Regions from separate parts of the Antarctobacter heliothermus genome, predicted to be linked through region 1. Evidence: riboswitches for the same ligand, from Rfam matches in the RefSeq annotation. Region 1 holds a riboswitch; each other region holds the start of a gene.
What was found. Region 1 has a riboswitch for cobalamin ahead of ANTHELSMS3_RS20245 (hypothetical protein). Riboswitches for the same ligand answer to the same signal wherever they lie in the genome.
Positions count from the first base shown of each region.

Region 2: another riboswitch for cobalamin. It lies ahead of ANTHELSMS3_RS12500 (DUF1636 family protein); the one in region 1 lies ahead of ANTHELSMS3_RS20245 (hypothetical protein).
Region 3: another riboswitch for cobalamin. It lies ahead of ANTHELSMS3_RS12595 (DUF4198 domain-containing protein); the one in region 1 lies ahead of ANTHELSMS3_RS20245 (hypothetical protein).
Region 4: another riboswitch for cobalamin. It lies ahead of bluB (5,6-dimethylbenzimidazole synthase); the one in region 1 lies ahead of ANTHELSMS3_RS20245 (hypothetical protein).

Region 1 is NZ_CP022540.1:4,268,445-4,271,335, forward strand. Features, by position in the region: gene ANTHELSMS3_RS20240 (mechanosensitive ion channel family protein) at 1-1,375, shown strand, start outside; gene ANTHELSMS3_RS20245 (hypothetical protein) at 1,410-1,712, opposite strand; cobalamin riboswitch at 1,831-2,033, opposite strand; gene ANTHELSMS3_RS20250 (NAD(P)/FAD-dependent oxidoreductase) at 2,186-2,891, shown strand, end outside.
Region 2 is NZ_CP022540.1:2,616,633-2,619,523, reverse strand. Features, by position in the region: gene cobN (cobaltochelatase subunit CobN) at 1-350, opposite strand, end outside; gene cobW (cobalamin biosynthesis protein CobW) at 380-1,435, opposite strand; gene ANTHELSMS3_RS12500 (DUF1636 family protein) at 1,432-1,824, opposite strand; cobalamin riboswitch at 1,903-2,095, opposite strand; gene cobO (cob(I)yrinic acid a,c-diamide adenosyltransferase) at 2,215-2,823, shown strand; gene ANTHELSMS3_RS12490 (DUF1289 domain-containing protein) at 2,828-2,891, shown strand, end outside.
Region 3 is NZ_CP022540.1:2,635,056-2,637,946, reverse strand. Features, by position in the region: gene ANTHELSMS3_RS12600 (D-lyxose/D-mannose family sugar isomerase) at 1-655, opposite strand, end outside; cobalamin riboswitch at 818-1,025, shown strand; gene ANTHELSMS3_RS12595 (DUF4198 domain-containing protein) at 1,218-1,970, shown strand; gene cbiM (cobalt transporter CbiM) at 1,974-2,591, shown strand; gene ANTHELSMS3_RS12585 (cobalt ABC transporter permease) at 2,588-2,891, shown strand, end outside.
Region 4 is NZ_CP022540.1:3,701,054-3,703,944, reverse strand. Features, by position in the region: gene ANTHELSMS3_RS17565 (hypothetical protein) at 1-1,202, shown strand, start outside; cobalamin riboswitch at 1,298-1,475, shown strand; gene bluB (5,6-dimethylbenzimidazole synthase) at 1,517-2,218, shown strand; gene guaB (IMP dehydrogenase) at 2,302-2,891, shown strand, end outside.

The sequences.
Region 1 (2,891 bases):
TTATCTCCGTCGGACAATCGACCGGATTGGCATTGTCTACTGGCAAGAGATCCCCGACGATCCGGCCCGCCCGCAACCCTATGTGTACTACAAGCACCCGTTGGGCAGCCTCACCATCGCCCCTACGCGCATCAAGGACGTGGACGGCGGTCCGGTCTCGAGGCTCTGGCGGTTTTCGCGCAACACGTTGGAGTCCCTGCCCGCGCTGGACAAGGCACTGGAGCGGATGCCACTGGCCCCCGGACAGACGGCATCGCAGCCGCTGTCACGGTATTTCGCCACCCGGCAGGCAGTTCTAGCGCGAGTCGACGGATTGCAGCGCCGCATGTTCGGGCTGGAAATCTGGCAATGGGTCGGGCTGGCGGGTTATCTGCTGGCGATGGCCGGCACACTGTCGTTGGCTTGGCACGCGGCGCGGACGCTGGGAACCGACCGGGGGACCATCGCGTCTTCTGTTGCCCGGATGGCCGGACCGGCGGGGATGTTGGTGGTTGCGCTGCTGTTTCTGGACGCCAGTGAACGGTTGGGACTGACATTGCGGGCCTTTGGCCCTGTGTCGGCGCTGTCGGCGATCCTGCTGATCCTCGCCATAGCGGCACTGGCCTATCGAGCCGTGTCGCTGATCCATGACGCGCTGATGGCGCGCGCCACGCTGACCCGCGCCTATACCGACGAGATTGTCCTGTCGCTCGCGCAGGGTCTGCTGAAACTGCTGATCATCGTGGGGGCGATCATTGCCTGCGCGGATGTGGTGGGGCTGCCCTATGAGGGCGTTTTGACGGGTTTGGGCATCGGTGGCGTCGCAGTGGCCTTTGCGGCGCGTGAGACCGTGTCGAACATCTTGGGCGGCGCGATCCTGTTGTCGGACCGCCCCTTCCGCAAGGGCGACATGATCGAGGCGGCAGGCGTCTTCGCGGTGATAGAGACGGTTGGCCTGCGCTCGACCCGGCTGCGGACGATGGACAACACGCTGATGATCATGCCCAACGCGCAGCTGTCGGATCAGGTGATCGTCAACTGGGACAACCGACAGCGGCGCAAGGTTCAAATGATAATCGGGCTGACCTTTGATACCCCGCGCGACCGGCTGGAAGGCTTTGTCGCGCGGTTGAAGGAGGTATATTGCAACCAGCCCGATGCGGACACCGACGATGTCACCATCGGGATAAAGTCACTAGGACCGCAAAGCGTCGACATCGAACTTTGGGGCCACTTCAAGGTTTTCACTTATGACGCGCAGGTGGCCGCGCAACAGGCGCTGATCCTCGACATCCTGTCGCTGGCCAAGGAGATGAATGTCGACTTTGCCTTTCCCACGCGAATGGTGCATCTGGCGGCGCTGCCACCCACGTCGGAGCAAGATGCCCACGCGTGATGGGCACACGCGCAGCGGTGTCCCCTCCCCTTTCTCATAGCAACAGACGCCGATTGCGCGCCCCTCCGCGCCGCTGTGGGCGCGGCAATGTCAGATCCAGCGCGCGCCCCGGATGGCGCAGCGATGTGTCCAGCAGCCCGCAAAAGACCGCCACCGCCGGATCGGTTCGAACAAAGGGCTGCGCCCGTAACCAAGCGCGCACTGCCTCTGCCTCATAGCTGGCACATCCGGGCAGGCCGCCCAGCCATTGCATGTATCCCATGCAGGCCAATTCAAACGCCCTTTCCGGGGTCTCTACCCGGCATTGCAATTGTGTCAGGATTAGTTCGATCGACATCGCGCCCTCCGCGCCAAGGGCGGGAAGCGGTTTGGATCAGCGATGTCAGCGGGCGGTGAAACGCCATGGGGCCTCGCATCTCCGGAGCACCCCGCCCGGGTTGAGTGAAAAACGGACCCGGATGGGCCCGACGATGGCAGGTCTCCTGACTTGCGGGTCAAGGCACAGTCCCGAACCTTCCCGGACCGAGGGTCCAGTGGCGTTTACGGGATGGCTCGCCGCTTACAGTTGCGGGGGCAGTCACGGCATTGGGGCCCTGCCCCGCACCGTATTCCCTATTCGACCGCGCAGAACGCGGTCACCATCGTCGCCAGAGTGGCGCAGCCGAACGGGCCGGTCAAGCCTGCGCCGCGCCGATATGGTCAAGAGTCACGTCGCCGGTTAAGGAGGAATCGTCCCACCCCATGCGCGGGGCCGGTCAACCGACACGTTGCGCCCTGTCTGGGGTACGCACCAAATGCGGAGAATGCCGTATGGCCATATCTGGGTTTCCCTCTGCGCCTTCCCGCAGTTCCTACGATGTCATCATCATCGGCGGGGCGATCATGGGATCGGCGACCGCGTGGTTCCTGACTGAAAACCCGGATTTCGACGGCAGCGTTTTGGTGGTCGAACGCGACCCCAGCTATGCCATGTGCTCAACCGCGCATACCTATTCCTGCATCCGGCAACAGTTTTCCGATCCGCTGAATGTGCGAATCTCGCAATTCACCGCCGAATTCATCAAAGATTTGCCCGACCGGATCGGCGATGCCCGCGCGCCGCGCCTGTCGGTTCAGAACTTTGGCTATCTCTATCTTGCCGACAACGAGGGCTTTGCCGATCAACTGCGGGGCAACGCGCAGATACAACGCGCCGCCGGAGCCGGGACCGAGTTGTTGACCCGTGATGAGATCGCGGCGCGCTATCCGTTTTACCAACTGGACGACATCCTGCTGGGGTCGATCAACACCCGTGACGAAGGGTATTGGGACGGCGGCACCCTGTTCGACTGGTTGCGACGATCCGCACGCAGCCGGGGTGTGGAATACATCGGCAATGAGGTCGCGGGCATGACCAAGGATGGCAACCGCGCCCGCTCTGTCACGCTGGCCTCAGGGCAGCAAATCGCCTGTGGCCATGTGGTCAACGCCTCTGGCCCGCGCGCTGCGCGCACAGCTGCGATGGCGGGTATCAATC
Region 2 (2,891 bases), 1.7 Mb from region 1:
AGGACGGCAAGGGCAATCCCCCGCTCCTGCGCCAAAGCCGCGATCTGCTGGATGCCGTAGGGCCAATACGGCACGCCACCGATCAGCCGGATCAGGATGCCCTTGGTCCCCGCAAGCGTCTGCTCAATATAAGTATCCACAGACAGCGGGTGTTTCAGCGCCACAATATTGGCCAACCGCAGCGTCGGCATTCGCCCTTCGCGACCGCCGCCCCGCTCCCACCCGGCAGCGAAAGCGCCCAGATCGGAATCGGAAAGAGACAAGACCACCAGTTCCGCCGGGCTCTGGGCCAGGTCGGTTGGTGTCTCGGTCTCTTCCAGACCGTGGCTTTCGCGAAAGATGACGTGCATAGCGGATGCGGTGCTCGGTGGCCCGCCCCTTATTCTGCGGCCACCGGGGCCGCGCCGAGGATGGCGCGGATGGCGTCGGGTTTCACATCGTCATGTTCGGCAATGACCACCACGCGGGTGACCCGCGCCTCATCCGGCTTCCACGGGCGGTCGTACTGATGCCGCACCCGCGCGCCGACGGCCTGCACCAGCAGACGCATCGGCTTGCCCTTCACGGCAGCATAGCCTTTGACCCGCAGGATGTTCAGCTCTTTTGCCAGACGTTCGATTGCAGCGACCAACGTGGCGGGATCGTCAACCTCGGGCAGGTCCACCACGATGCTTTCGAAATCATCGTGTTCGTGATCGTCATGGGCGTCGTGATGTGAGGGCCGCGCATCCATGTCGTCCTCTGCCGCCGCCTCCAGACCCAGGATCACGCGCGGGTCGATCACCCCCTCGGCGACCTCGATCACCGGCAACGGGCGTGGTGCCTCGGCGGCGATGAGCGCCTTGGCCCGCGCCACGCCCTCAGGCCCTGCAAGATCGGGTTTGGTCAACAAAATGATGTCCGCGCAGGCGATTTGATCCTCAAATACTTCGGAAAGTGGGGTTTCGTGGTCGATGCTATCATCTGCCAACCGCTGCGCGTCGACCCGTGCCACGTCCGGCGCAAACCGACCAGAGGCCACTGCTTCGGCATCGGCAAGCGCGATCACCCCGTCGACGGTAATCTTGGACCGGATATCCGGCCAGTCGAACGCCTTGAGCAGCGGTTTCGGCAGCGCCAGCCCGGATGTTTCGATCAGGATGTGTTCCGGGCGCGGGTTCAGCGCCATCAGCGCCTCGATCGTCGGGATGAAATCATCCGCCACGGTGCAGCAAATGCACCCGTTGGCCAGTTCCATGATGTTCTCTGCCGGGCAGTCGGGAATGGCACAGCCTTTGAGGATCTCACCGTCCACGCCGACATCGCCGAACTCATTGACCACCACGGCCAACCGCTTGCCGCCAGGGTTCTGGATCAGGTGCGAAATCAGCGTGGTCTTGCCCGAACCGAGAAAGCCGGTGATCACTGTGACGGGAAGTTTGGCGAGATCGGTCATGTCTTGTCCTCTTCGGGCGTGTCGGTCTGCTCGGGCGGGATGCGCGCGATGCAATTGCGTTTGAAATGTTCGGGCCGCGCGCGCCACGGGATCACCCCGTCGCTGGCGGCATGATACAGCGTGACCCCCTCGACCAGCAGGTCCGGATGCGACGTTTCAAGCAGGTTTCCGTAGACATAGGTCCAGCGCGCCGGACCGCCGCGCATGGCGACAGAGCAACCTGAATCGCAGTTTTGCAGGCATTCGACCGGGGTCAGGGTCACGCCCTCGGGAAGATCGCGCGCGGCGATGGCGTCATGCAGGCGCTGGCCCGGCCGCACGCCCTCATCGGGGATTTCTTCACCGCGCCGACATTTCACGCAGACCAGCAGTTCCACCGGCGCGTTCATGGCGTGGCCTTTCGCGGCCCGCAGGATTTCAGGTTCGAATTCATCACGACCTCCTCCGGGGCACCCCGCCCGGTCCACAGTTTCACCTCTCCGATGGCAGGTCTCCTGGCTCGCGGGTCGATGCGCTCTCGCGCCTTCCCGGCCGATCCGGCCAGTGGCACATTGCAAGAACGCTCACCGCTTACAGTTGCGGGGGCAGCCACGGGTTTGAACCGCGTTCCCTGTTTTCCTCCCCGGGCGGGCCCGGGGAACCATCGTGGCAGGCGTGGTGCGCCCTTCTGATCCGCTTGTCAATCGCTCGCAGAGCTCGCGCCCACCGATCATAGCCGCATTGACGATGCCCACATGCAATGCCATGCCTGCCCAACCCCGAGCTTCCGGAGACGCAACATGGACGACACCACCGCCCGCCACACCGAAAAGATGCGCCGCATCAAGGCCGCCCGCGACGAGATGATGAAGACCAAGACCGAAGAAAAAGGTCTGATCATCGTCAACACCGGCAAGGGCAAGGGCAAATCCTCTGCCGGGTTCGGAATGATCATGCGGTGCATCGCGCACCAGATGCCCTGCGCCGTGGTGCAGTTCATCAAAGGGGCGCGCGCCACCGGCGAGGCCACGTTCCTGCGCGAGCGGTTTGTCGACGAATGTCGGCTGTTTGTCACGGGAGAGGGCTTTACCTGGGAAACGCAGGACCGCGACCGCGATATTGCTGCCGCGCAAAACGGATGGGAGATTGCCAAGGCTCAGATCCTTGACCCCGACATCCAGTTTGTCCTTCTGGATGAGATCAATATCGCCCTGCGCAATGACTACCTTGATATTGATGAGGTGGTGGATTTCCTGCTGACGCAGAAACCGCACATGACCCACGTCTGCCTGACGGGCCGCAACGCGAAGCCCGAATTGATCGAGGCCGCCGATCTGGTCACAGAGATGACCTTGCTGAAGCATCCGTTCCGTGACGGGGTGAAAGCGCAGAAAGGCGTGGAGTTCTAAGGCCATGAGCCGTATCGACCGCCTTCCGCCCGCCAGCCCCTGCATCGCGCGCTGCGTGATCGACGAGG
Region 3 (2,891 bases), 1.6 Mb from region 1:
ACAGATGCAGCGGCGGCTCATCCTCTTCGATTTCGGAAAACCGGCCGATTGGCTCACGAAAGATATTGTCGGTCTCATCGTCGTTTACGGTGCTGACCTCTCCGATCAGCACATCGCCGCCCTCGCCCCAAAAGGCGTGCCAGTCGCCGGGGCGCAACGTCACGCTTTCCCCCGGTGCCAGTTGCAGCTTTTCGCCCGGAGCGTAGTCATGCACGATACCGTCACACATCACCTGCCCGCCACGATCCTCGGCAAAGCACCCTTGATCGTCCGATCCGTACAGTTCCACCACCAGAGTCGCCCCGCCCCGGTTGATGATATCCTCTGCCTTGATCACATGGGTGTGCATCGGTGACAGCTGATCCTGCCGGGAAATCAGCAGCTTTTCGGCGTAGCACATGCCGCGCCCGCCGGTCAGATCCGACAACAGCCCGTTGCGCAGGGTGAACAGAAACAGCCCCATCTCATCGAACCGCCCTTCGCCATAGTCGGTGATGTCCCAACCACAGCGCGAATCGATGACATGACGCGCCGCCCCGGCCTGTGCCACAAACGCCTCTGGCGACCACTGCGCAAAGGGCGGCAACGCAAAACCATGCCGTCGGATCAGGGCGTCCGCCTCTGTCATGATGGCATTGATGCGTGAGCGTTTCATGGCCTCTCCCCCGTCCAGAATGGCAGTCCTGTGTCCAGCTATCGACCGCATCCCGTCCCTCGTCAACCGGCGCGTCAACCGACCCGTCAACTGGCCGTCTCCATGCCGCACCCAAGCCCTGCCGTGTCGCTTTGTCCATTGCCCCGACGCAGACCATCTGTCAGACACGACCCCGTGACCGGTCCCGAAGACGCGTTCTTCGGGGGAAAGAGGGAATGCCGTGCCGCGCGCGTCTTGCGCGCCTAACCGGCAGCTGCCCCCGCAACTGTAAGCGGAGAGTCCGGGCCAAGACGCCACTGGAGAAATCCGGGAAGGCAGGCCCAGACACTGACCCGCCAGCCAGGAGACCTGCCGGACACCCGTCGCCCGCAAAAGGGCTGCGGTTTCCACCGGACGACGGGGTAAGCGTCTGGCCTTCGTCGCCCGGACTCCGTCCCGGTCCCGACATTGGCCGTCTCTTCCTGCCGTCCGTCACGCTCTGCGCCGGGGATGGCGCACAAGGACAAGGACGGCAATTGTGACTCTACTTCCCACTTTGAAACCCGCATTGGCATTGGCCTGTATGACGGTGCCAGCGGCGGCACCCGCGCATTTCCTGCTGGAATACACCGTCGACACGATGATCGAACGTCCCGGCGATGTGCCGGTGAAACTGGTGTTCTGGCATCCGTTCGAAAACGGTCATGTCATGGACCTTGCCCGCCCGCGCGAGTTTTTCATGCTTCACCGCGGGGAACGGACAGACCTGCTCGACACGCTGGAGCCCGTCACCTTTACCGGGCCAACCAACGGCGGTGCGGCCTACAAGGGCAGCGTGCCGGTCAAACGCGCCGGTGACTATGTGCTGGTGACAGTGCCAGAGCCGTATTTCGAGGAAACCGAAGATATCTACATCCAGCAGATCACCAAGTCGTTCCTCAATCGCGGGACGATGCCGACCGACTGGATGACTCCGGTGGGTCTGCCGGTCGAGATTGTGCCGCTGAACAAACCCTACAACATCCTCACCGGGTCGACCTTTACCGGGCAGGTTCTGGCCGATGGCAAACCCGTCGCCGGTGCCGAGATCGAGATCGAGTATATGGCCGCAGAGCCGGACATGGACAGCAGCAGCGCCTCGGCCCCCGTCACCACCCCGCCCCCCGGCGGCGCAGTTGTGGCGATCTCGGATTTGAACGGCTATTTCACCTTTGGCGTGCCGCGTGCCGGTTACTGGGGCTTTGCCGCCCTCGGGGCCGGGCCAGAGACCGAGCATGAGGGCAAAGAGCTGAGCCAGGACGCGGTGATCTGGATTCGCGCCTGGGATCTGGACTGAGCCATGCACATCGTTGACGGAGCCCTGTCCAACCCCGTCGCCATCGGCGGTGCCGTGGCCGCAGCGGGTGGTATCGCTCTTGGGCTGCGCAATCTGCCGCTGGAACGGATTCCGGCGGCGGGGGTGCTGTCGGCGGCGTTCTTTGTGGCCTCGCTGATCCATGTGCCCATTGGCCCGTCTTCGGTGCATCTTATCCTCAATGGTCTGGCCGGGTTGATCCTCGGCTGGGCCGCCTTTCCCACGCTCTTTGTCGGGCTGCTGCTTCAAGCGGTGTTCTTTGGCTTTGGCGGGGTGACGGTGCTGGGCATCAACACCGTGAACATCGCGCTGCCCGCCGTGCTGGTCGGTCTGGCCATCCGGCCGCTAATCCCGCGCAGCGGTCCGGTGATGGCTGCGCTGCTGGGTGGCTTTGCCGGCGCGCTGGCCATTGCGCTGACCACCTTGGGGGTGGCGTTGTCGCTGATGATGACGGGACAGGAATTCCTCGCCGCCGCCCACCTGATCTTTGTCGCGCATCTGCCCGTCATCGTGATCGAGGGGCTGCTGACCGGCTTTGCGGTGCTGCTGGCGCGCAAGGTCAAACCTGATCTGTTCACCGCACTCAAGGGGGCCGCGCCATGACACGCCTCATGCTGATCCTGACCCTCTGCGCCCTGCCGCTGCCCGCCTTGGCGCATAAGGTCATCGCCTCGGTCTTTCCCTCCGGCACCGCCATCGAGGGCGAGATCGGCTTTTCCAACGGGGCTATGGCCCCCAACCTGCCGGTGCAGATCTACGGCCCCGACGGCGCGCTGCTGGGCGAGACCGTCACCGACGCCGAAGGCTTCTTTCTCTACACCCCCACCACCGCCGTCACCCATACCTTCCGCGCCGACCTTGGCGCGGGCCATGTCGCCGACACCACCATGCCCGCCGATGAGG
Region 4 (2,891 bases), 570 kb from region 1:
TTGCGGTCTTTACCGGCAAAGAGCCACAGAGCCATTTTCAGCTGGGCGAATCCTCGCAGATGTTCCGGCACGGTCTGGTGGACGGGTTTCTGGCCGATGCCGCCTCTGAAAAGAAGGACGGAACAGAGCCCAAGGCCAATGCTGCCGGGATCATCGTAAACGCTGACGTGCTGGAGAACGTGGCCTACAGCCCACCGTCTGCCTCTTATTTGCTGGAAACCGGGACGGGCAAGCCCGAGGTGCTGGACAGGTTGCTGGCCGATGGCGACAAGGTGCAGTTCCCCGACAATGCGGTGAACGTCAAACCGGTCTACAAGCTGATCACCGAGGAGCGGCTGACGGATTGGACCGATGCGGATGGACGGACGCGCAAGCTCTATGCCTTTACCGCGTGGCCCGGTGTTCCAGATTTGACCAACTGGACGCCTGACATGAAAGAGGGCGGCTATCCCGAAACGCTGTGGCAGCAATGCGTCTACGTCGACATGGACCTGAAAGGGCCAACCACCTCAACCGGCGTGGATGTGAATTGCAAAAGCCCCGGTGCCGGCAACATCTATTCCATCGACGATTTTATCGCCGTGGATCTCAAGGCGCAGAATGCCGCCTTTGTGAACAAGACCACCGGCGAGACCGAGGAAATCGGCGGCGATGGCCCGGCGATTGCGTTGCTGGTGGCGATGCATGTCACCTCACGCGAGACGACACAGTGGACATGGCAGACTTTCTGGTGGGAGGCGGATGCCGCGCACCCCAATACCCCCTCCAGCGCGGCGATTGCAGCGGCGCGTCCTTCGCCCCTTACGTCGCAGGCTGCGCATTACGCTATGGCCCCGGCCTATTCGATGCTGGTTCCGGCACAGCCGCTGGTGGGCGGCAAGAACGTCGGAGAATTGGTAACAGCGTTCAACCCCTATCTTGAGGCGGGCTTTGGCACGCCGATTATTTCGATCATGGAAACGGTCCAGACCCCGGATGGCAAGGGGGCGTGGACAACCACGACCACGGACATGGGAATCCAGACCAACTGCATGACCTGTCATGGCCTTGCGGCCTGGGGCGGGCGCGGATCCAACTATGCGGCCAATTTCTATGTGCCCCGGGATTACTGGGTTTTTGACACGGCCCTGGATGTGGATTTCGCGTGGTCGGTTGAGGCAATTGGAAATGCAATCAAGGCGATGGGGGCCAAAGACGACTGAGCACCTTAAGTTGTCCGAACAAAAGCAGGCGCGACATTGGGCGCCTGCTTTTGCCAATGAAGACGGATCGCGGGTTGTCGCGTTTGCCGTTTCACAGCAATCTGCCGCCGTCAGGTGCCCTGCTACGGGGAGAATCGGGAAGCTGGTTTAACTCCAGCGCGGGCCCGCCGCTGTAAGGGGGACGGAACGCACAAGTGCCACTGGGCTTTCCCGGGAAGGTGTGCGTTTCGACAGATCCCAAGCCAGAAGACCGGCCTGACGACATGGACCAACGCCTGGAAAGCGTCTGGTCGCAGTCACTTGCGAGGCCGCACATGTCCGATCCCCTGATCGCTCCCGAAAGGGCGCGCCAATTCACGCCAGCCGAACGCCGGGCGCTGTACGATGTCATCAATGCGCGCCGCGATGTGCGCAATGAGTTCCTGCCGGATCCGATCGCTCCTGACATGCTGCGCCGGGTGTTAGAGGCCGCCCATGCTGCGCCGTCGGTCGGGTTTATGCAGCCGTGGAATTTTATCCTCATCCGTAATGCCGCGCGGCGGCAGGCGGTACACGCGGCCTTTGCAGAGGCAAATGCCGAGGCGCAAGCCATGTTCGATGGTGAAAAGCGAAATAAATACGCGGGGTTGAAGCTCGAAGGTATTCTGAAATCACCACTGAACATAGCTGTAACCTGTGACCGTTCGCGCGGCGGAAAGGTGGTGTTGGGGCGCACCCATAACCGCGACATGGATCTGTATTCCACGGTCTGCGCGGTGCAGAACCTGTGGCTTGCGGCGCGGGCAGAAGGACTGGGCGTTGGCTGGGTCAGTATCTTTCGGCAAGAGGACTTGCGCGGTTTGCTGAGTTTGCCAGACACGGTCGAAGTGGTGGCCTATCTGTGCGTCGGGCACATCGACGAATGCTTTACCCAACCGGAATTGCAGGCACGGGGTTGGCGGCACAAGCTGTCCCTGGATGATCTGATTATGGACGACCACTGGCAATCAAATGCCCCTGTCGAACGAGATGTATGAGGCGTGGCACTGCGCGGGCTTTCCTTTCCCTGCCGCCCATGCGATAGGGACGCGCCAACCGATCCCTCCCAAGGAGTGCCCCCATGGAGATTCGCGAGGCTTTGACCTTCGATGACGTTCTGCTTGTTCCTGCGGCCTCAAGCGTGTTGCCGTCCACCGCTGACACGCGGACCAAGGTCACCAATTCCATCGCCCTTAATATCCCGCTGCTGAGTTCCGCAATGGACACAGTGACCGAAAGCCGTATGGCCATTACGATGGCGCAGGCAGGCGGCATGGGTGTGATCCACAAAAACCTCGGGATTGAGGAACAGGCGCGCGAAGTGCGCCGGGTCAAACGCTTTGAAAGCGGGATTGTTTACAACCCGGTCACGCTGCGGCCCAACCAGACTTTGGGCGACGCACGGTTGCTGACCGAACGGTACGGGTTCACTGGTTTTCCGGTGATTGACGAAAATCACCGTGTTCTGGGCATCGTCACCAACCGCGACATGCGCTTTGCCGAAAACGATGCGACGACGGTTCAGGCCATGATGACCCGCGAAAACCTGGCCATCCTGACGGAACCCGCTGACCGTCAGGAAGCGATCAATCTGATGAAGGCGCGGCGTATCGAAAAGCTGCTTGTGACCGATGCGACAGGCAAGTTGACCGGCCTGCTGACGCTAAAGGA